Regions from separate parts of the Vibrio frigidus genome, predicted to be linked through region 2. Evidence: predicted binding sites of a transcription regulator. Region 2 holds the regulator's gene; each other region holds the start of a gene.
The links. The regulator CRP, encoded in region 2, controls carbon source genes, mostly activating them, when cyclic AMP is high. The targets are predictions, from matches to a motif close to TGTGANNNNNNTCACA.
Positions count from the first base shown of each region.

Region 1: deoD (purine-nucleoside phosphorylase) is a predicted target of CRP. The motif match lies at 3,929-3,944, and genes of this name have one in related genera.
Region 3: cdd (cytidine deaminase) is a predicted target of CRP. The motif match lies at 4,704-4,719, and genes of this name have one in related genera.

Region 1 covers NZ_JBCDMC010000007.1:86,705-94,805, forward strand. The annotation lists gene AACW90_RS13195 (NAD(P)/FAD-dependent oxidoreductase) at 1-1,040, opposite strand, end outside; gene AACW90_RS13200 (L-fuculose-phosphate aldolase) at 1,150-1,800, opposite strand; gene mtnA (S-methyl-5-thioribose-1-phosphate isomerase) at 1,931-3,028, opposite strand; gene deoD (purine-nucleoside phosphorylase) at 3,163-3,870, opposite strand; gene AACW90_RS13215 (NupC/NupG family nucleoside CNT transporter) at 4,159-5,427, shown strand; gene add (adenosine deaminase) at 5,489-6,640, shown strand; gene AACW90_RS13225 (XapX domain-containing protein) at 6,656-6,829, shown strand; gene AACW90_RS13230 (hypothetical protein) at 7,190-8,101, shown strand, end outside.
Region 2 covers NZ_JBCDMC010000011.1:111,471-119,571, reverse strand. The annotation lists gene AACW90_RS18270 (phosphoribulokinase) at 1-791, shown strand, start outside; gene crp (cAMP-activated global transcriptional regulator CRP) at 1,038-1,670, shown strand; gene AACW90_RS18260 (GNAT family N-acetyltransferase) at 1,749-2,213, opposite strand; gene groL (chaperonin GroEL) at 2,425-4,071, opposite strand; gene AACW90_RS18250 (co-chaperone GroES) at 4,141-4,431, opposite strand; gene AACW90_RS18245 (DUF3624 domain-containing protein) at 4,685-4,960, shown strand; gene AACW90_RS18240 (alkaline phosphatase family protein) at 5,116-6,600, opposite strand; gene argH (argininosuccinate lyase) at 6,990-8,101, opposite strand, start outside.
Region 3 covers NZ_JBCDMC010000006.1:32,182-40,282, reverse strand. The annotation lists gene ihfA (integration host factor subunit alpha) at 184-480, shown strand; gene AACW90_RS11420 (RelA/SpoT domain-containing protein) at 645-1,415, opposite strand; gene AACW90_RS11415 (thiopurine S-methyltransferase) at 1,700-2,353, shown strand; gene purT (formate-dependent phosphoribosylglycinamide formyltransferase) at 2,413-3,588, opposite strand; gene cdd (cytidine deaminase) at 3,712-4,599, opposite strand; gene AACW90_RS11400 (DEAD/DEAH box helicase) at 5,001-6,371, opposite strand; gene AACW90_RS11395 (LrgB family protein) at 6,552-7,241, opposite strand; gene AACW90_RS11390 (CidA/LrgA family protein) at 7,241-7,603, opposite strand; gene sbcB (exodeoxyribonuclease I) at 7,606-8,101, opposite strand, start outside.

The DNA of each region.
Region 1 (8,101 bases), on a different contig from region 2:
ACCACAACGCCACCGGGACACATACAGAAGCTATATACCGAACGACCATTTTTACAATGATGCACAAGTTTGTAATCTGCGGCCCCTAGAATTGGATGCCCAGCATTTTTGCCAAACCGAGCTTGGTCAATCATTGCTTGTTTGTGTTCGATACGAAATCCGATTGAGAAAGACTGCGCTTCCATATGCACGCCTTTGTCATGCAGCATCTGGAACGTATCTCGGGCACTATGACCGATAGCCGCAACAACATGTTGACTGTTGATCACTTCGCCACCGTTTAACGTTACACCCGTAACGTGCTGATCGTCACCAGTGCCTTCAATGTTTATCTCTTCTACGCGTGTTTCAAAGCGAATATCGCCGCCGAGTTCAATGATGTTCGTGCGCATCTTCTCGACCATGGTCACCAATTTGTACGTACCAATATGCGGTTTGCTTACGTAAATAATTTCTTCTGGTGCGCCAGCAAGAACAAATTCGTTTTTAACTTTTAGGCCAAGAAAACCGGGATCTTTTACTTGGCTATATAATTTCCCGTCAGAAAACGTACCCGCGCCACCTTCACCAAATTGAACATTAGATTCCGTATTCAATTCGCTAGTACGCCAAAATCGGAAGGTGTCTTTCGCACGTTCGTGTACGGATTTACCTCGCTCCAATACAATGGGCTTAAAGCCCATTTGAGCCAAGATTAACGCCACAAATAAACCACATGGACCCATTCCGATCACGATAGGACGTTCAGTTAAATCAGCGGGTGCGCTAGCAACATATTTGTATTCGGTATCGGGAGAAATTCGCACGTTTTGATTTTGCTCAAACCTTGCTAATAGCTGTGCTTCATCCACCTCTTTTAGCGTTATATCTAAGGTGTAAATTAGGGTGATTTGATTCTTTTTCCGGGCGTCATAACCACGTTTAAATACATGGATATCAACCAACTGTTGCTCAGATAGTGACAGCGTCTCTAAAACATAATCCTGTAACGCATTTTCACTGTGATCTAGCGGTAATTTTACTTGGTTGAGACGTATCATGATTCACCTGATAATTGGCCGAAAAAATAATCGCGTAGTCTACGTGATCTCTCTCAAAAATGTAATAAACATTATCACGTCAAAACAACAATCCTTAGGTAACACGTCACTATTTTTTAGGTGGTTGGCCATATGTTTTAAATTTTTCCTGCATCAGTGTCATCTCATCTCGATCTAGGATCACAGGGGCACCAAAGCTTGAGGCAATACAATGAATCTTGGCGCAGTGCTCAATCTCTTCAGCAATCTGGAATGCGGCGTCTAAGGTTCCCGATCCGGTAAGTAAACCATGATTGGCCAGCAAGACGGCTCGACGATCTTGCATCGCTTCAAAAGCAGATTCGGCTAGTTCTTGAGTACCAAAAGTTTGGTATTGCGCGCAACGAACATTATAGCCTGAAAAGGCGACCAGATAATTTGAAGCGGGAAGTGACTGTCTCAAGGTTGCAATGGCGGTACAGTAAGTGGAGTGAGTGTGAACCACAGCATTGATATCTTCTCGGCGATCATAGAATATTTTATGCATACCCCATTCGCTTGATGGTTTGCGAATCGAATCAATACAGTTTCCATCCATATCCATGATAACGACATCTTCCGGTTTGGCTGCAAAGTAATCGACACCACTTGGACTGATTGCGATTAAATTCTGTTCTCTGTTATATATCGAAACATTGCCGCCGGTACCAACGGTAAGGTTATGGTTTACGAGCTTTTTGCACGTTTCGACAATGTCGATTCTCTCTTTTTCAAGTAGCATGTTCTTTTCCTATACTGGAGTATGTTGATTTTTCGAGGTCATGAGGTAGTAATTCAACGAATTCAATGGGTGTTGATAAGTGGGTTAATGCCTTATCAACACCGAAGGGAAATATGAATTGGACGGCGTGTTATCGGTCCATGATGTCTGCAAACATCGCCTTTAAAGCTTCGTTATTAGCTTTGCATACGCCCTTTTCGGTAATCAAACCGGTGACCATTTCTGCAGGTGTTACATCGAATGCATAATTGCCACATTCTGTACCTGTCGGTGCAGTATTGACAAAGCTGCGTTGCCCATTTGCGTCAATACCTTGCACATGAGATTGTTCTTTACCATTGCGCTGCTCAATCGGTATTTCTTTAACTCCGTCCCATACGCTAGGATCGATAGTTGGCGATGGCAGTGCCACATAGAAAGGCACATTATTGGCCTGTGCAGCGAGTGCTTTTAGATAGGTACCGATCTTATTGCACACATCACCGCGAGCCGTCACACGGTCAGTACCCACAATGACCATATCCACTTCACCATGCTGCATTAGATGTCCACCGGCATTGTCGGCAATTAGGGTATGCGGGACACCGTGACCACCCAGCTCAAAAGAGGTCAACGCACCTTGGTTTCTTGGGCGAGTTTCATCAACCCACACATGGATATTAATGCCTTCATCATGCGCCAAGTACATTGGTGCTAGTGCCGTACCCCAATCAACGGTTGCGAGCCAACCCGCGTTGCAATGGGTCAGGATGTTAACGGCTTCTCCGGGGGCTTTATTTGCGGCGAGTTCGCGGATGATCTCTAAACCGTGTAGGCCAATGCTGTGGTTTATTTCCGCGTCCTCATCACAGATGATGGCGGATTCTTCATAGGCCACTTGTACACGATCCTGCGGCGGAGTTTGTCGTAAACGCTGGCAGATTCGGTCCAGTGCCCATTGTAGATTAATCGCGGTCGGGCGAGTTTTTACCAACGTTTGATAGGCGGATTCTATTGCCTTATCACTGTTATCGACAGACATGGCAAAGGCCATACCGTAAGCTCCCACACAACCGATCAAAGGTGCGCCACGTACTTTCATTGAAATAATGGCCTCTGCGGCTTGTTCCATGGTGGAAAGCGTCAGAATTTCAAACTCATAAGGTAATTTTTCTTGATTAAAGATATGGATGTTTTTGTTATCCGTTGCCTGCCAAATAGAGCGATAATGTTTGCCGTCAATTTTCATATTATTTATTTAACCTAATCTGTGTAGAGTCACCAAAGGCATTCACTCTGGTGGTCTCTGGAACGAATTAATAGCCATTGGAACTATTAATAGTCATTGGAATTATTAATAGATGGTGCCGCTTATGAGCGCACTTAAAGCTCGACTGCCGTGTCGAGTGCCAGTTCAATCATTTGATGAAGCGACAATTCACGTTCTTCAATTGTGAGCATGCCACCATTTTTAATGTGATCGGTTGTGGTCAATATGCCTAATGCCTTGGCACCGAGTTCCGAAGCGACGGCATAGAGTCCTGCAACTTCCATCTCGACACCTATGATGCCGTATGTTTCAAGTACTTCGAAAATATCTGGATTTGGACCGTAGAAAAGATCACAGGTGAATAGGTTACCCACTTTGACGTTTAGATCTTGCTTACGTGCTGTGTTAACGGCGGTTTCTAATAAGTGATAGTCAGCGATGGCAGCAAAGTCGTGCCCTTTGAATCGTTCACGGTTAGCTTTAGAGTCTGTGCTTGCACCCATCGCAATAACAATATCCATCAATTGAATATCATCTCTAACTGAGCCACAAGAACCGATGCGGATTAGGTTCTTAACACCAAAGTCTTTTATTAATTCATAGGCATACATAGAAATTGAGGGAATACCCATGCCATGAGACATTATCGATAAACGTTTCCCTTTATATATGCCGGTATAACCCAACATATTGCGTACTTTGTTTACCTCAACAGCATCTGTTAGGTAGGTTTCTGCAATGTACTTTGCTCGTAGAGGGTCGCCAGGCATGATGACTGTTTCTGCAAAATCATTAGGGTTGGCTTTAATTGCTAGCGCCATATTTTTTCACCTTATATACGTTATTTTCTCCATTGTTAAATTTAGTGGCGGTTAGTTTAGTGACATATATCACATCTAAAACTGGAATAGATATTGGTAGGTATCTCGTTATCTTTATGAGTTGAAATTATAATTTTTTTGTCGTTAATATAAGATGTTGTTGATTTATGGATAACAAGCTATTGGTGTCAGGCTAAAGGGTAGTAAAATGAGCTATTCATCACGTAATTATTCATGCTAGTTATGAGAAAGTCATCTCCAGTATGAACCTAATTAATGGAAAAAATTATGGAACTAGTTATTAGTATTGTAGGAATTGTCGCCTTGTTTGGTGTCGCTTATTTGCTGTCTGAAAATAAGAAGGCCATCAACTTTAGAACGGTTGGATTCGCATTTGGTATCCAATTAGCCCTTGGTGGTCTTATCTTGTACTCATCGATTGGGCAAGACATCATCTTGTCTATGGCCAACGGCGTTTCAGCGGTGATTGGTTACAGTAATGATGGGATAAGTTTTTTATTTGGTGGGCTTGTTAGCGACAAAATGTACGAACTGTTTGGTAGTGGCGGTTTTGTCATTGCTTTTAAGGTTTTGCCAATTATCGTGTTCTTTTCTTCTTTATCCGCCGTTCTGTACCACCTTGGCATTATGCAGTTTGTCGTCAAATGGATAGGTGGAGCACTGCAAAAACTTCTTAAAACCAGCAAAGCTGAGTCAATGTCTGCCACTGCAAACATTTTCTTAGGAGTGACAGAGGCACCTCTTCTTATTAAACCCTATTTGCCTACTATGACACGCTCAGAGCTATTCGCGGTAATGTGCGGTGGTTTAGCCTCTATCGCAGGCACCATGTTAGCGAGCTATGCACAGCTGGGTGTGAGAATGGAATATCTGTTAGCTGCTTCTTTTATGGCGGCACCGGGTGGATTGCTATTTGCAAAAATACTGATACCTGAGACAGACAAAGTAAATGATGTAAACCCAGAGAAAGCGGAAGAAAATCAGACGCTAAATATCATTGATGCTGCGGCAACAGGGGCTTCTAACGGCGTGAAGTTGGCGATCGAAGTGGGTGGTATGTTGTTAGCATTTGTTGGCTTAGTCGCGTTGTTTAATGGATTGTTAGGCGGCGCGGGCAGTTGGGTTGGGTTTGATAACCTAAGCTTGCAACTGATCTTGGGTTATTTGTTTTCTCCTATCGCGTGGTTAATGGGGGTTCCTTGGAATGAAGCAACGTTAGCGGGTTCATTCATTGGTCAAAAGATAGTGATTAATGAATTCTTTGCCTACATTAACTTAGCACCATATCTGAGTGGTGACGCCATCGTCGGGGCAACGGGTATGCCGATGACGGAACGCACCCAGGTGATCATCTCCTTTGCATTATGTGGTTTTGCTAACATAGGAACGGTAGCAATAGCCATTGGTGGGATTGGTGGAATGATCGCAGAGCGTCGTTCAGAAATAGCCTCTTTAGGTTTTAAGGCGCTTGCTGCGGGTATTTTGTCGAACCTAATGGGGGCGACGATAGCCGGAATATTTTTTGGCCTAGGTTAACCAAATAAATAGCTAGAATGAAATTGTCTGATTAACGTTAAATGAAATTAGAGGTCAAATTATGGATACGAAACTTCCAAAAGTCGTGCTTCATGAACATATTGAAGGCACAGTGACACCAAAAATGGCGCTTGTTTTAGCGGAAAAATACAGTGTTACCCTGCCAGCGAACTTTATTTACCAAGAGGGTAAATATAGCCGTAGTGAATTTCCAAATGGTCGTTACAATTATAATGAATCTGATTTTGGTGCCTTTGTTACCACCTATGATACTGTCGCGGCTTTAGTGCGAGCGCCAGAAGATTACTATTTGATTGTTAAGGATTACTTGTCTCGTAATGCTGAGAAAGGCTTGGTTTACTGCGAGATTATTACATCAGCATTCCATCTGTGTTACACCGAACAAGAGGATGGTTCAGGTGAACTCGATAGCGAGAAATATCATCAAATCATGGACGCAGTAGAACGTGCAATTGCCGAGGTAAAAGCGTTATATGGTACTGAAACGCGACTACAAGCGTGTGGGGTTCGCCACTTGAGCCTAAAACACCTAAATTTGAGTGCGGATTTTATCCAACAGCAACCAAGAACAGTCATCACTGGCTTTAATATTGCTGGCAACGAATTAGCGGGGACGTTTTCTGACTTTACCTATGTACATGAGTTGGTCGATCAAATCCCGTTGGATAAATCCTACCATGCTGGTGAAATATGCGGGCCAGATAGTATTCGTCAGGCATTGAAGTATGGTGCAAAACGTATCGGTCATGGCATCGCGGCAATCAAAGATGAGGCATTAATAGAAACACTTATTTGTGACAATATTACCCTTGAAATTGCCCCTACGAGTAATCGAATACTGGTCTCTGAATTGAATCAGTCTCTTGAGCATCATCCGCTGCGTAAGTTGTATGAAAAAGGCGTACGTCTTTCTATTAATACCGATGATGCTGGGTTATTTGGAACCGACATTGGAAAGGAATACCATATTGCAGAAACACAATTTGGTTTCACAAAAGTCGAGCTGTTAGATGTCACCTTATGTGCACTTGAAGCGGCGTTTGTAGAGAATGATGTTAGGGATAGGCTGATTAAGCAAACTTATCGGGAAATGAAGGAGCAAGATTGGCAGGATCTTACGGCTCTGTGCACTGCGTTACCACAAGGTGCATTACAGAAACGTTTGGCTAATCGTCTTCAGTTTCGCCCCTAAGGATAGGAGTCTATTGTGTTAAATGAAGTTTTGTTGGCCGTAACATCAGGCTTGATCGTCGGTATTTTTTTTACAGCAGTAAAGCTACCCATTCCCGCTCCACCGGTGTTGTCCGGCGTCATGGGGATTGTGGGCGTATATGTAGGTTCTATTATTTATACCAAATATATAAGTGTGCTTTTTTCCTGAGCAAGGGCTAGGTTAAGTATCAAAACGATTTAATCTTAGATTGAATCGAATTCTATAAAAAGGGAATACTGACCTAGGTGAGTATTCCCTTTTGACTATATGATTTCTGTAGCTCAAACCTTGTTGATGATAGGTATCTTGTTCATAATGTTTTCACACCAATCTGGACAAATAACTGATCAACAATATAGTTGCAATGGAGCCGACATTAATGGGCAGCGTAACCCATGGCTAAGCGTATAAGAATTCTTGAGTGGTTGGTGGGATGACATTGATACTGATCACAAACGTACTTAGCTTGGTATAATGTAATAATTAAGGTTGCAAAGGGGAATTTAATCAGTGGAAGAGGATCTCAAAATGGTGTTTCCCGAACCGTACAACGGAATTCAAGTTAACTACTGTGTTTCAACAGGGTGTGAGAATTTTGGTCAAAGCGACCCCAGTTTGTATCAAACGGTGCATAACACCAAAGCCCTGAATATTTATCACTGTCCAAAATGTGGCGCTTATCCGCAGGTTATTAATAATCGTTCCGTTTACCAAACTATTGAGCATCAAAAACGATATCATGCATTATCTCTTACCTCTTGCCCAAACCGTGAATGTTCCTCTAAATCGCTTGCAGTACATGCGTTTCCGGAACGCTATAGAGCATTTGGCAAGACCAATTCACTGAAGCAGCGCTATCAATGTCGATGCTGTGAGACTGTTTTTACCGACCAACTTTCGTGTATGAATCCACATAGTGAGGCGCAAAACGCGATATTTTACGGCATGATGTATTCGTTCGGTGTACGTAATATTTGCCAGAAGCTAAATATTACCGCTAAAGCATTTTATAAGTTGCAGCATGGCATGGTCGATAGGCTCAAATATATTGCGCATGTCAAAGAAGAATCGTTTTATAACAAAGTAGAAAAATGCAATGTATCAACAAGCTATGAGTTTTTGGGCGAGCAACAAGCGGCCATGATCATTGCAACAACGCATACAGAAAGTGGTTATGTTTTGGCATTTGATACGAATTTCACAACGGACATGGAACCGGAGTGCTTGCTTGCCGTTGAACCTAGCCTGTCGACTCGCTCACCTGTTGAACTCCCTGAGAAGGGCGATTTGATAATGAGCATTACGGCGCAATATGAAGCCATCATGTCGAGAAAGAACTACCTAGATCCAACCAGCAATGACCGACCAGTAATGCACTCCTATAAAGGCCATTTAGCCTTGCCATATTTAGCCAGTTTTGCACATGCATTGGTACTAAGA
Region 2 (8,101 bases):
AAATGTTTAATATGATGGACGTGAAAGCCGCGTGGGTGGAAGGTGACAGTTTTCACCGATTTACTCGTCCGGAAATGGACATTGAAATTCGAAAAGCCAAAGAACAAGGCAAACACATTAGTTACTTTGGTGCAGAAGCCAATAACTTCCCTGCCCTTGAACAGTTTTTTAGGAAATATGGCGATGAAGGTCAAGGCCAAGTAAGACGATACTTACATTCATTTGATGAGGCTGTACCTTATAATCAAATGCCTGGCACATTCACCCCATGGCAAGACTTAGCAGAAGATAGCGATGTGCTTTTTTATGAAGGCTTACATGGTGCCGTTGTCGATGGCGATATTAATGTTTCACAACATGTTGACTTACTGATCGGCATGGTCCCCATTGTAAACCTTGAGTGGATCCAAAAATTTGTACGTGACACGCGAGATAGAGGCCATTCACGAGAAGCAGTGACCGACTCCATCGTTCGTTCTATGGATGATTATCTTAACTACATTACCCCTCAGTTTTCTCGAACGCACATAAACTTCCAACGGGTTCCGACTGTCGATACCTCAAATCCGCTTAATGCGAAAGCGATACCCAGTTTGGACGAAAGCTTTGTCGTAATTCGATTACGTGGAATGAAGAACGTAGACTTTCCATATCTTTTAGCCATGATTGATGGCTCTTTTGTTTCTCGCCATAATACGCTCGTGGTGCCAGGAGGAAAAATGAGTTTTGCTATGGAATTAATAATCAGACCAGTTCTACAACAATTAATAGAAACCGGAAAAATCGGCTAAAAATTAAGCCTGAATGCAGTTTAGTTCTGATACCGTGACGATGTGCACAGTTTTGCTTAGAGAAACGGGAAATCAGGGCGATCAAAATCAAGAAATTGACTGCAAAAAAGGATACTATTCTTAACCTATATACATGTGTAGCTTGCAGCTACGAATTTAAGATCTTAAGCTAACGTCACCAATAATATGGGGACACAGCAAAGGAAAGCTGCTGGCACAGGCCCTACAGATAATAGTGAGATAATTATGGTTCTTGGTAAACCTCAAACCGATCCAACGTTAGAGTGGTTTCTTTCGCATTGTCATATTCATAAATATCCTTCCAAAAGTACGCTTATCCATGCTGGAGAAAAAGCGGAAACTCTGTATTACATTGTGAAAGGCTCTGTAGCTGTGCTTATCAAGGATGAAGAAGGTAAAGAGATGATTCTTTCTTACCTTAACCAAGGAGACTTCATCGGTGAGCTAGGTCTATTCGAAGAAGATCAAGAGCGTACCGCATGGGTTCGTGCCAAATCACCATGTGAAGTAGCTGAAATTTCGTTTAAGAAATTCCGCCAGCTTATTCAAGTTAATCCTGACATTTTAATGCGTCTTTCGGCTCAAATGGCAAGCCGTCTACAAACGACTAGCCAAAAAGTTGGTGACTTAGCATTCTTAGATGTAACGGGTCGTATTGCTCAAACACTTCTGAACTTAGCAAAACAACCAGATGCGATGACTCACCCAGACGGCATGCAAATTAAGATCACTCGTCAAGAGATTGGTCAGATTGTAGGTTGTTCTCGTGAAACTGTTGGCCGTATTCTTAAGATGCTTGAAGAACAGAATTTAATTTCTGCTCACGGTAAAACTATCGTAGTTTACGGTACACGTTAATACCGCCACAAACAGCATTGATTAAAAAGCAGCGTTTACGCTGCTTTTTTTATGCCATAAGAAAAGATACGCATTGGTTTATACTCGCAGCTCCATCCTATAATTAATGAGTGTTTGCCCTCTGAGATCCACTTGCCGCTCTTCTATTACCTTAAACCCATAGTGTTCAAAAAAAGGCTTTGCAGTAATGCTGACATGCGAATAAAGTCGACCAATTTTGCTTTTATTACCTTTCTGGAAAATTTGTTGCATTAAAGCGCCAGCAATCCCCATACTTTGATGATTGTGATCGACATAAAAATGACCAATCAACCCATCAGACTGGAGATCGGCATAACCCACTATCTTGTTATCAATTTCGGCGACAAAAGGCGCAAGCTTATCCAGAAGTGCCTGCCAACTATCAAGCGTAACTTCATCTGATGCCCAAGCTTCTATTTGCCGTTCAGAGTAGTCCTTTCTGTTTACACTACGAACAGTATTAAAAAACAACGTTCTCAACGTACAGGCGTCTTCTGGAACATATGATCGCACTCGGATAATACTCTGCACTTCGTCACTTCTCTTCTAATTTATAATTAATATTTGGTAAGCCTAACCAGTAATTAAACCATTTTCTATAGGTATAAAAAAACCGAAGCGATAAACTTCGGTTTTTTACTATAACAAGGTTTAGGATTCTCTAAACTGTGTGACTTCGGAGCACAACTAACGCTGCTATCAAGTCATTCAGTAATGAGAAACTAAATCCTTCTTACATCATGCCTGGCATGCCACCCATACCACCCATGCCGCCCATATCAGGCATTCCGCCTGAATCTTTAGCTGGCATATCGGTAATCATCGCTTCTGTTGTGATCATAAGACCAGCAACCGATGCGGCGAACTGTAGCGCACTACGAGTTACTTTAGTTGGGTCAAGGATACCCATTGCAATCATGTCACCGTATTCGCCTGTCGCAGCGTTATAGCCATAGCTACCTTCGCCAGCTTTAACGTTATTAGCAACAACAGAATCTTCGTCACCCGCATTTTCAACGATCTGACGCAATGGTGCTTCCATAGCACGAAGTGCAACGCGAATACCTACGTTTTGCTCTTCGTTAGCACCTTCAAGACCAACGACTTTCGATGCAGCGCGAATAAGTGCAACACCACCACCAGCAACAACGCCTTCTTCAACGGCTGCGCGAGTAGCGTGAAGTGCATCTTCTACGCGATCTTTCTTCTCTTTCATTTCAACTTCGGTTGCTGCACCGACTTTGATTACTGCAACACCGCCAGCGAGTTTAGCGACACGTTCTTGTAGCTTCTCTTTGTCGTAGTCTGACGTTGCTTCTTCGATTTGTTGACGAATTTGAGATACACGCCCTTGAATCATGGCTTCTTGACCAAGGCCATCAATGATCGTTGTGTTCTCTTTAGTGATAATAACGCGCTTAGCTTGACCAAGGTCTTCTAGCGTTGCTTTCTCAAGTTCTAGACCAATTTCTTCAGAGATAACCGTACCAGAAGTAAGTACTGCGATATCTTGAAGCATTGATTTACGACGATCACCAAAACCAGGTGCTTTAACAGCCGCTGCTTTCACGATACCACGCATGTTGTTTACAACGAGTGTTGCTAGTGCTTCACCCTCTACATCTTCTGCAATGATAAGCAGTGGACGAGATGCTTTTGCAACCGCTTCTAATATTGTAAGTAGTTCACGAATATTAGACACTTTCTTGTCGATAAGAAGAATGAATGGGTTTTCTAGTTCAACCGAACCCGCTTCTTGGTTTGTGATGAAATACGGCGATAGATAACCGCGATCAAATTGCATACCTTCTACAACATCTAGTTCATCCTGAAGCGCTTGACCTTCTTCAACGGTAATAACACCGTCACGACCAACTTTTTCCATAGCTTCTGCAATGATGTTACCAACAGTATCATCTGCATTTGCAGAGATAGTAGCAACCTGTGCGATAGCCTTAGAGTCCGTACAAGGAACAGATAGACCTTTCAGCTCTTCAACTGCTGCGATAACCGCTTTGTCGATACCGCGCTTCAGGTCCATTGGGTTCATACCCGCTGCAACGGCCTTAAGGCCTTCAGTAATGATAGATTGAGCAAGTACTGTCGCAGTAGTTGTACCGTCACCAGCAGCATCATTTGCTTGAGATGCTACTTCTTTAACCATTTGTGCGCCCATGTTTTGGAACTTGTCTTCAAGTTCAATCTCACGCGCTACAGATACACCATCTTTAGTAATCGTTGGTGCACCAAAAGATTTGTCTAGTACCACGTTACGACCTTTTGGTCCAAGTGTTACTTTTACCGCATCAGCCAGAACGTTAACACCTTCTAGCATCTTGATTCGTGCTTCGTTACCAAATTTTACGTCTTTAGCAGCCATCTTTAATATCCTTTCCTAAATTCTATATCTAATTGCTTGTCGTTTAAGAGTGAATTACTCAACGCTTGCTTATTCAACAATAGCCATGATGTCGTTTTCAGACATGATCAACACTTCTTTACCATCAATTTTCTCAGTTTTAGTGCCGTAGCCTTCTGCGAAAATGATAGTATCACCAACTTTAACGTCCAAAGGCTGAACAGTACCGTTTTCTAAAATACGGCCATTGCCTACCGCTAGAACTGTGCCGCGAGTAGATTTCTCCGCAGCAGAGCCTGTTAGAACAATGCCACCTGCAGATTTTGATTCAACTTCTTTGCGTTCAACGATAACACGGTCGTGTAAAGGACGAATATTCATTGGGTCGTCTCTCCTGATTGTTGTTTCCATTAATGTAATTTAGTACTGAATTATCAGCGCGTGAAAGTTAAGTGGGGGACAAGAGGCAAAATCCCAAGGGTAAAACCAAATTTTTTACGATAGAAGTCATTTTTTTTTAGCCTAAACCGAGTTTTTTAGACAAAAGTCCGTTTTTGTATGACTGGACGTACTAATTGCACTGCACCTCAGACTAGTTCAGAATCGAACTAAGTGTCTAACTGGTACAAAAATCATGGCTTGTAAGGATTGTGAAGATAACTGGTTTTGGAAAAAAATAGGTCGTTGCAAACGATGTATGGACCAACTAACCGTGCTTTCTGTTCTTTGCTGGATCGTGTGGTGGTTTGGTTACAGAGATGACTTTAAAAGTGTCGAGTCCATTGCATTAATATTTTCTGGTTTTGCCTTTAATATTCTTCTTTTTTTGCACCTCTGGTTTAAATTTGTGATATTCCCAATGCAAAAAAGAAGACATCGCGAAGGTAAAAAAACCGCCCGTAGACGGTAATTCCGTTCGCATAAGAAAAAGTATTCGTCGTCATTCCCCTGAAAACGGGAATCTGTGTGGGTTTAGATCCCCACTTTCGTGAGGATGACGAAGTTTGATGTCTTTAAGTTAACAGCATTAGCTCGTAGGCGGCTTAAAGTCAGCATTAACTCTTTCTATTTAGAAAGAGTTAATGCTTCATTCATAACATGATAAAGATAGTTCTGCTCAACCACACCTTGGAACAGGTAAGCCTGTGGACCTCGAGCAAATACGGCTACGTCTTCCCCTGAGTGTGTTTCTGAACTTAAACGAACGAGTGACTGTTGCTTATAATCTAACGCCATTACTTGCGACTCGGTTAAGTCTGAGCGCTCTCCTTTAACGGCACCGGGACCATTTCCATAGGTGAGCGTGGTGTACTTTTTACCAAACTCATCTTGGCTAAATTTGCCCTTTGATTTAGATAAACCCAAAATATTGTTACCACGAACTGAGTAACCATTCATGACAAGTGTATGCGCGTGGTCAGCAGTAACAATGACTAAGGTGTCGTCTAAGTTCGTCTTCTCCAACGCCGCTTTGATTGCCTCATCATAAGCAATGGTATCTTCTAGCGCACGTTTTGCATTACCATCATGGTGAGCATGATCTATACGTCCAGCTTCAACCATCAATACATAGCCTTCGTTGTTTTTAGACAGTATATCAATCGCTTTAGAAGTCATTTCTGCAAGAGAAGGTTCATCATTACCACGATCCGCCTCATATTTCATGTGACTGCTTTCAAACAAACCAAAGGCGCGGGTTGTATTCGCATCAAGCTTGTCGAAACCCGTTTGATCATAGACATATTGACCTTCAGGGTGTTTAGCCTGCCACTCTTCTACAAGGTTACGGCCATCTTTACGCTTTCCGTTCTTACCTTCTGAATCCGTCACACTTGCCGGTAAAAACTCACGGCGACCGCCACCAAAAGCGACCTGAATACCGTCACCTTTATCAAAGTTCACAAACTGAGTAGCAATATCGACACAACCTTGATTTTTAGCAATATTAGGAACATCGTGCTCCCAATTACGATCAGCGCTATGTGCATACGTTACCGCAGGTGTCGCGTGAGTAAGTCGTGCTGTACTTACAACACCAACCGACATACCTCGTTCAGCCGCCAGTTCCCAAGCAGTTGTCGTCTCATTACCTAACGCCGTATTACAAAAGCCACGCTGTACATTGTCATTGACCGAGATAGTACCCGCTTTGGTCTTAACACCTGCGACCATCGCAGACGCTGTACCTGCCGAATCAGGAATCTGCATATCTGTATTGTATGTTTTAACCAATGCCGCATGAGGTAAGCTTTCCATCGCCAAGCTATATTCTTCCCCCAATAAACCGCGACGTTGACCTTCAAATATACGGGCTGCCGTAATAGTACCAACGCTCATTCCATCACCTATGAATAAGATGACATTTTTTGCTGGCTTGTCGATTGGCATCGTAGTTTTCGCTTTGGCGATAGCGGCTTGTGCCTCGGTGTACCACACATCGTTTTGTTGTGGTATTTCAACCGCTGTTGTGGTGCTTGAACTATTGCTGCTACAACCCACTAGGCCTACGAGCAAACCGCTGATAGCGAGTGTTAATTGACGTCCTTTCACAAGGTTTCTCCAATTTAGAATTAAATGATTTATTGCATACATGATTAACAGCTAAATAGGCTAACGAACGATATGTGACAGGAGATAACACTCAAGTGAAGGTTTTTTGAAGGTTTTGTTAACTGGTAATGATATAACATAACAAAAACAATGTGTTATGTTGTGCCAATTTAAGTAATTTTGTGCATAATTATACCAATTTCACTCACTCACTGGCTATAAAAAGAAAAAGCCCCTAATCCAAACCGGATAGGGGCTTTCTTAGATTCTTCTAAGAAAAAGCAGTGGTACTTAATAAGACCGGGCTTTTCCTAAAATGTTCCCCAAAAAAGATCATTTATTTTTTATATGTGCTAATACCTGTCTCTTTTACATTTTATTTCAATAGATTAGGCAACGCTAACACGAATAATTGTTTGCTCACAAAGATCAATCTCTAATGCAACTTCATCACAAGCATGGATTCTCGGACACTGCTCACAATCTTTCAGTACTTTTTCAGGAAGCAAGCTTTTCGACGTCGGTAAGAAATTCTGTTTCATAAAGAACTCTGGAGTACGCGTTAGCACAAAAACTTTCTGTATCGCCATCTGCTTAGCTTTCGTCACTAAATGTTGCACAATTGCGGTGCCTTGGCCTTGTCTGTGCCACCCAGCTTCAATCCCTAGTGATCGTATTTCAGCTAGACCAGAATCATATACATAGAGTGAAGCACAACCGGTAACCTCACCTTGATGCTCTACCACAGCAAAGGAACCAATATCTCGAATAAGCTCACTGCGATTACGAGGTAAGTTTTCACCCATATTAGACCAATAAGCCACCATTCCCTCTAATGCATCGATATCGGTAAGTCTCGCAACTCGAACCTTAATTGCAGAGACATTTCTCTTCTCTAAACGTTGTTGTGCATGATCTACGGCATAAGCGACCTGTTGAGGAGAAACCCCACCAAGCGCAGAACGTTTATCTAAACATGATTCTATCGTCAGTATCTCGTATACGTCATCTTCAATAACGTTTGAGAACACCTTCAATTCCTCAATCGAAAGTTCTTCTAAAGCGCACCCTTTTTCTATCGCTCCCACTACCGCAACACCGACGATATGATGCGCTTCACGGAATGGAATATCTTTCGCGACTAAATAATCGGCTAACTCTGTCGCATTCGCGTAACCTTGCTTAGCCGCTTCTAATGTACGTTCACTATTTACTTTCAGACCATCGAAGCAAAGCGCCGCCATTTCCATGCAATCGTTCCACGTATCTAACGCATCAAATAGTCCTTCTTTGTCTTCTTGCATGTCTTTGTTATAAGCAAGAGGAAGAGCTTTAACCGTCATCATCATGGCCGCTAATGAACCATATACACGACCACATTTACCACGGATAAGTTCTAATGCATCCGGGTTTTTCTTTTGCGGCATCAAAGATGAACCAGAGGTGACGGTATCGGCTAACTCTATGAAGTTAGACTCACCTGAATTGTAGAAGATCATAT
Region 3 (8,101 bases), on a different contig from region 2:
AACCTTCCATTTACTACTGATATTTGAGTTATTAGTGAATAAATAAAAGAAAAAAATTGGCGAAAATCATAAGGTTGGCTTACACTTCTGTTGATGTCGCCGATAATTATGTCGGTATAGCACAATCCAATTTGGCGCTACACAATTGTAGCAATGTTTAATACAGCTTTGAGGGAAGTTTTTATGGCGCTCACAAAGGCCGATTTGGCTGAGAACCTGTTTGAGAAACTTGGATACAGCAAGCGTGATGCCAAGGAAACAGTAGAGGTGTTTTTCGAAGAAATTCGTAAAGCTCTTGAAAATGGCGAACAGGTCAAGCTATCCGGATTTGGGAATTTCGACCTAAGAGAAAAAAGTGAACGACCTGGTCGAAATCCAAAAACAGGCGAAGACATACCAATTTCCGCTCGGCGGGTTGTTACCTTCCGTCCTGGGCAAAAATTGAAAGCTCGAGTTGAAAATATCAAAATCGAGAAATAACCAATAAAAAAGACCACGTATCGCGTGGTCTTTTTATTGTTCCTTACAAAAATACCTTCTAAAAAAATCACTGATACTCTGTTCGGGTTTTGTCTGAGGGGCTGAGTCATGCGTGAAAACGAATGGATTCCCTTGGGTTCGAGAATCCGTATTTAACTGCTGTTTTATGCCGCTTTTATATTCGTCGTGATATAGGGTTGCCAAGCATAATGATATAGGTCTAAAGATTGTCTTCTTAAGCCTTCTATTTTGGCGTTTTCAATCTCACTTATCGCGCGGTTTGATAACAATGCACTGCGTTCAATATCCTGAATCTGTTTGTATAAATCGTGTTCAGGGCCACTTTTTACTTTTGCAATTTCAGCAAGATGCAACTGCACTTCCGCAATAATCTTCGTTTCTGGTAGTTCAACAAGAATATTCAAGTCACGATACCCAGAAGGCGCTGGTTTTTTGAAGCGATTTTTAACACTAATGATATTTGCTTGTTTTTCGAGTAACTCAAAAGTGGACACTAGACTTTCAATATCGTCAGATACGATGGTAGCTCTTGCCAAATCGGTAATTTGATTCACATTGTTCGCTAAATCTGTTTTTATTTTTGTTTCAGCTCGTTGTCTTGATTTCACGCCAACGGAGATCGCGTGAGAATTGGTCAATAAAGCGGTGCTTTTACATATGGTTTCTAATTCAAGCTGTGCTTTTTGAGCCTGACTATATAGAGCATCGAAATCAGAGTAGGGTTGATTAACATCATATTTGATAGAAGATATACCATAAAGCCCACTTAAACTGTGTTTAAACAGTTTTGGGTTAATTTGGCTTTGTGTTTGTTCTTTTTCTTGCTGACTTTGAGAAACAGGTTCAACAGAGGCGAATGCAGATGCCCGGCTAAACACTAATAGGGTGAGGATGGTACGCAGCATAACGTTCATTAACGCTCCTTGAGTCGATAAACACTTAGTAAAACGGTGTACTAAAAGTCTAAGTCGTATCGTGTCCAAGGGATTAACTATTGAAGTCGATAATCTAATTGTTACTGGTAAAAGTATCGGCTACAGGTAGTATCTTAGGGCATTTTTCTTAAAACCAAGTAATCTTTGCATAAATTTACAATTGGTGTGAAAGGTATCACCTAATTAGCCGCTTTCTTTTTCTTGCAATTTGATAGTGATTTAGCGACATTAATGCGACTTATTCTTATTTATAATTAGACATCATGAAAGATAGTGAATTTTGGCACAAAAAATGGGCATCCAATCAAATTGGTTTTCATTTGGAAGATGTAAATCCTTTACTCATTCGATATTGGGATAGAACCAACCATAGCGCTTCGGATAACGTGTTGGTTCCACTATGTGGTAAGAGTGAAGACCTAATCTGGCTTGCCGCTAAACATGATGCAGTGCAAGGCATTGAAATTAGTGATATTGCAGTGCGTTCATTTTTTGCTGAACATTTTTATACGCCAACCGTTGTAAAGCTAGACTCTGAACATGAGATCTATCAATTCGACGAGCTATCGATTTATGTCGGTGATGTTTTTACGGCGTCGGTAAGTAATGTCGATATTATATATGATCGAGCCGCATTAGTTGCGCTTCCTGAAGATATGAGAGAAGAGTACGTAAACAGGCTAAAATCTCTGCTCAATAACGGTGGGCGAATATTATTGGTGACACTCGATTATGTTCAGTCTGAGATGTCAGGCCCACCATTTAGTGTCGATGAGACGGAAATAAGACGACTGTTTAGTGAATACAAATTAACTATTCTCAATAGAGATGAAGCAGATGAAAGCCACCCTAAGATATCGAAAAAGGGTTTGAGCCGATTTGCAGAGTTGGTTTGGCTGATAGAAGATGCTGGATAAAGAGACAGGTTTCAATAAGGGGTGTTGAAGCCCTTATTGAATATATTTATGCCTGCGCGCTAGTAGATTACTTTCACTTTTGCCGCCGCCTCTTTAGCATCATCAATGGCTTGTTCTAATGTCTCACGTTGAGTTAAGGCCACACCAAGTCTACGTCGGCCATTAATATTCGGTTTACCAAACAGCCTTACTTGTGTCTTTGGTGTTGCTAACGCATCGCATAGTCCTTCATATCGAATATTATCAGAAGTCCCTTGTCCCATAATAACAGCAGAAGCGGATGGACCATGTTGAATGATCTTATTCATTGGCATTCCAATGAAAGCCCGAACATGTAGCGCAAATTCTGAAAGCTCTTGTGAAATCATGGTGACCATACCGGTATCATGCGGGCGAGGGGAGACTTCATTAAAAATAACCTTGTCCCCTTTTACAAACAATTCGACACCAAATAGGCCATATCCACCCAATGCATCGACAACCTGCTCTGAGATGTATTCAGCCGCTTTTAACGCGACCTCTGACATTGCTTGTGGTTGCCATGACTCTCTGTAATCGCCATCCTCTTGTCGATGGCCAACTGGCTGACAAAAATGCACTCCATCAACGGCTCTAATGGTAAGGAGCGTAATTTCATAATCAAAGTCAACGAAGCCTTCAACGATAACGCGTCCAGCGCCAGTTCTGCCTCCGTCTTGCGCATATTCCCATGCTTGTAGGACATCGTCTTCACTTTTGATAATGCTTTGACCTTTACCAGAAGAGCTCATTACTGGCTTCACTACGCAGGGAATGCCAACTTCCTCTACTGCGAGCTTAAAATCATCGAGTGAATCGGCGAATTTGTATGGTGAGGTTAGAATGGATAGATCTTCAGAGGCTAAACGACGAATACCTTCACGGTTCATCGTTAGTTTGGTTGCGTTTGCTGTAGGGACAACGTTAAGCCCCTTTGTTTCGAGTTCAACCAGAGTATCCGTTGCGATGGCTTCTATCTCTGGTACAACATAATCTGGTTTTTCTAACGCGATGACAGCGCTTAGCGCGTCACCATCGAGCATATCGAACACATGACTACGATGCGCTACTTGCATAGCAGGGGCGTCTTTATATCTGTCACAAGCGATAACTTCTAAGCCAAGTCGGTGGCATTCTATCGCCACTTCTTTACCTAATTCACCTGAACCTAATAATAAAACTCGAGTCGCACTAGGGCGAGTAGCAGTACCCAGCATTCGTATATCCTTCATTATCAATTAAATTGAGCGAATCATACTGGATCTTTAAAAAACCGCAATCGTTTGCTTTGGAAAAATAAGTAAAAAAATGCCCTAATTAAATTAGGGCATTAATAAGGACTATAGTGAAATATAAGTGAACGTAATGTCAGGATTTAGGGCATCTAAGGTTGACTGAGTCCCGTCAAGATTACTAATTTTACCTGCTGACAACTCTGCCAGAGCCGCAGTATCAATCTGTTCGAATGACTTACCTGCCATAAGAATTTGAGCGAGCGCAACTTGAAGAGGAGGAAGGCTAGGGTTGAACGCTGCATTCTCTGCATAAGAACCTAAGTAAACAGAACCGTCAGCTAACCTTAGAGCAACGCCACTATGATTCTCTGAATATGGTGCATGACTGTAGTTGAGTGCCTCAACCGCCTTTAATACTAAAGGGTCACTTTCATGGGTTTGATAAGACCTTGTTTTACCGTCCATTAAACGCGCATCTATATCTAGATCAGCTGGCCCGAATGAATCCGGTAGATATTGCTGAAGCGACATTTCGTCACGTTCAGGCAGTTGTACTTTTAGTTCGTTCGCTGTGGTTAACTCGTTCATAAACTGTCGGCAGTGACCACATGGACTATAGTTAACGGTAATATCTATGATTCCAGTTTCGCCTTTCATCCAAGCATGGCTTATACCACACTGTTCAGCGTGTACGGTTTGACTCATCTGCGCACCGATAAATTCCATGTTTGCGCCGAAGTATAGTCTTCCTGATAATCCGCGAACGATAGAACCAACATAAAACTCTGAAATAGGAGCGTATGAGTAAGCGGCTGCGAATGGAAGTAAGCAAATTCGAAGCTCGTCGTCACTCAATCCAGAAAGTACTAAGAGTTCTTCAAATTGTTGCGCAGAAATGGTGGCATCGAAATTTTCTGAGTTAAATAGACTTCTTAAATAATCAGCTATTGACTTAGGTGTATCGTTTAGCGCTGCGTCTAATCGAGAGTTCATAGTTAATCCTTAATTTGTTGATGAGGAATATTTTAACCAACACTAGCCTTATTGCAGTGGCTTGGATCACATTTTGAACTGCAATGTATTCAGATGTTTCATAAATAGAGTGAGGTCACATAGTTTAAGCGGACATTGGACAATAAATTTGTTAGAAAACCCACTTAAAAGCGACGAGAAATGGTTAATGAACAGTGAGGCTTTACCAAAGCATTGTTTGAAATAAATGCGGATATCTATACCAAAATTATTGGGAGTAGATTAGATGAGCAGGTGAGGGTAGTTTGTTGCCTAAATGCTTTATTGAGTCGCTGTGCGCATATAAAGTCGGGTCTGAAATTAGTTTCAAAGAATTGAAAAAGGATGGAGTTATCCATCCTTTTTATTTGCCTTTATTGATTCTATACTGGCTTCGTTGGTCTTCTACGTTTTGAAGGGGCTTTATTTGCCGTATTTGAAGTAGAGTTGCTGCCACTACCGTCTGAACTTTTAGCACCAAAATGACGTTTATTTTTACTCGCAGGCTTGTTTCCGCGAGCGTTGTCGCCTGAACGTTGTCCGTCTGCGTGGTTTTGCTTTGGAGTTCGTGGTTTTTTAGGCTTAATGTGTTTTTTATTTAGGTTCGATTCTGGAAGAACATCGACAGGTATGAAGCCTTCAACATCAATACGTGGAATAATACTTTTAATTAACTTTTCAATGCCAAAAAGGTCGATTGCTTCTTCTGCGGTTACGAGTGAAATGGCTTTACCAACCTCGCCAGCTCGACCGGTACGACCGATTCGATGGACATAATCTTCAGAAATATTAGGTAAATCAAAATTGACAACTTGAGGAAGCTGGGGAATATCAATACCACGGGCGGCGATATCAGTGGCGACTAACGCTCTAACCTGACCAGATTTAAATCCGGCTAATGCCTTAGTTCTTGCTCCCTGACTTTTATTGCCATGAATTGGTGCTGATTTAATCCCTTGTTTCTCTAGATACATAGAAAGTCGGTTGGCACCGTGTTTAGTGCGACTAAAAATAAGCACCTGCTGCCAATCATTTTCTTTGATTAACTTTACTAGTAGCGCCGATTTTTTAGATTTATCCACGGGGTAGACAAACTGCTCAACAGATGGTGCTGCTGAGTTTTCAGGACTGACTGATACCTCTACAGGGTTATTCACTAAGCCTTTGGCTAATGCCCTTATTTCGGTAGAAAACGTGGCGGAAAAAAGAAGGTTTTGACGTTTTTTAGGAAGTAAATCTAGGATTTTTTTGATATCTCTGAAAAAGCCCATGTCCAGCATCCGGTCTGCTTCATCAAGAACCAGCACTTCAATTTGAGTAAACTTGACTGCGTTTTGATTATATAAATCGAGTAAACGACCGGGTGTAGCAACGAGCACGTCGCTACCTCTTCTAAGAGACTGCATTTGTGGGTTTATTTTTACGCCACCAAATACAACCATTGAGCTAAGCGGGAGATGTTTACTGTATTTGACTACACTTTCGTTGACCTGCGCTGCTAATTCTCGCGTTGGTGTAAGAATCAATGTTCTGACGTGGTTGCCTTTTACTCGTGGACCTCCACTTAACCTTTCTAAAATAGGTAGGGTAAATCCTGCGGTTTTACCAGTACCTGTTTGAGCCGCAGCCATCACATCTTTTCCCGCTAATACCGCAGGAATCGCCTGCTCTTGAATTGGGGAAGGAGTGTCGTAACCTTGTTCTTCAATTGCTTTAAGAATAGGTGCAGATAAGCCTAAAGAGGTAAAACTCATAATATGTCGGTTCTCAGTAATTAATCGGAAATCAGATAGCGGAGAAAGCATGAAAAAAGATGCACGCTAAAACAATGGCAAAATGAACCGCGCATTCTGATCTATTTACTACCTGAACACAAGCGGTGTTTGCTATGCATTAAGTCTAGCGAGTAGAAATGAACCGTCACGAGCTCTGATCTATTTATTGATTAATATATTTAGCCATTCTATATAAATGTAGACAATGGGCGCGAGAATAGAAGTAATCACACCACAAAGTACCAATGCGAGTGAACTGAAAGCAGCATCTCGTTGATCTTTTTCAATGCAAGTTGCGGTTCCTAACGCATGGGAGACGGTCCCCATGGTTAATCCTTTTGCAATAGGGTGACTAATCCCCAATACGCTGTAAATCGGGTACGCAAATATGGAACCGAATACGCCAACTATTAATACCAATATTGCCGCGATTGCAGGCTCGCCACCTAGGTGACTGGAGACTTCCATCGCAATGGGTGTCGTAACAGATTTACCCATTATGCTTGCGACCAGAGTCATATCCGTCCCAAGTAAAACCGCAATGGTTGCCGAGGTTATCATCGATAAAGCACTACCAATGCCACAAGCGAGAAATATGATTTTCCAATTTCTTCTGATTTCTGGAAATTGTTCATATAACGGGTAGGCGAGGGCAACTACGGCGGGTTGCAGTAAGTAGGTGAATATTATGTTGTGCTGTTTATATTCCTCATATGGCATCTCTAAAATAATTAAAATGGGAATAATAATCAGTAAGCATATTAATAAGGGGTTCGCTAAGGGATGGTTAAGCTTCTTACTAATAAATCGAGCCACTAAGAATACGATGAAAGTGAGTGCAATCCAGATCATTTCTTAACCACCAAAATTTTTTCAAGCATCAGCGCAAGAAAAACGGTCATTATAGCGGTGCCGCCTACCGCGCTGGCGATTATCGGGAATGCGTTATCCATTAATAGTTGATAATGGTCGATTAACCCAGCACTGATAGGAATGAAGAGCAAAATCATATATCGGATAAAAACATTAGCGCTCGGTTTTACCCATTCTGCTGGGATCAGCCCTGAAACCATTCCAGTAAAGAGCACTAGCATGCCAATTATACTTCCGGGTATAGAGATCGCTAACCAATGCTGAATCGCAGTGCCTATGGCTAGCGCTAATAAGATTAGTGCTAGTGAAACAATGTATTTAAGTATCGTTAATATCATTTTTATGAGACAAGTTGTTCAACATATTTATACACGGACTTTAGGATAGCGAGTTTTTTCTCATCGCTTTCATGTTCGTGAGCGAGGTTTTCCAGATTGAGCATATAATCCGGAAGTGATGCTTCAAAATAGTCCCGGCAGTGGCGAGTCCATCGCTGTTGTTCTTCATCACTTAACGTCTCTACATAATTGCGCGCTCTGTATTTAAACAAAAGCGGTGCGATACGTTTATCGCCAAATTGTATGTCTAGTACAGCCAAGTTTTCCGGTTTTGCTTCTAGGATAATATCCATTGCAGCTCTATCTGAAGGCGTGAAAAAACCGTCATAAAGTTGATTATCTACATTGTCGTTATCCGCATAATCTCTATCTATCGAGTATAAATCTATCAGTTTCTCGCGAATTTCTGGATGCTGCTTTAGTCTAGCAAGGTTTTGAAGGCACTCTTCTCTATTTATACCGATTCGTTCTGCGTTCTCAGCTGTGAGTGTTTTGGCA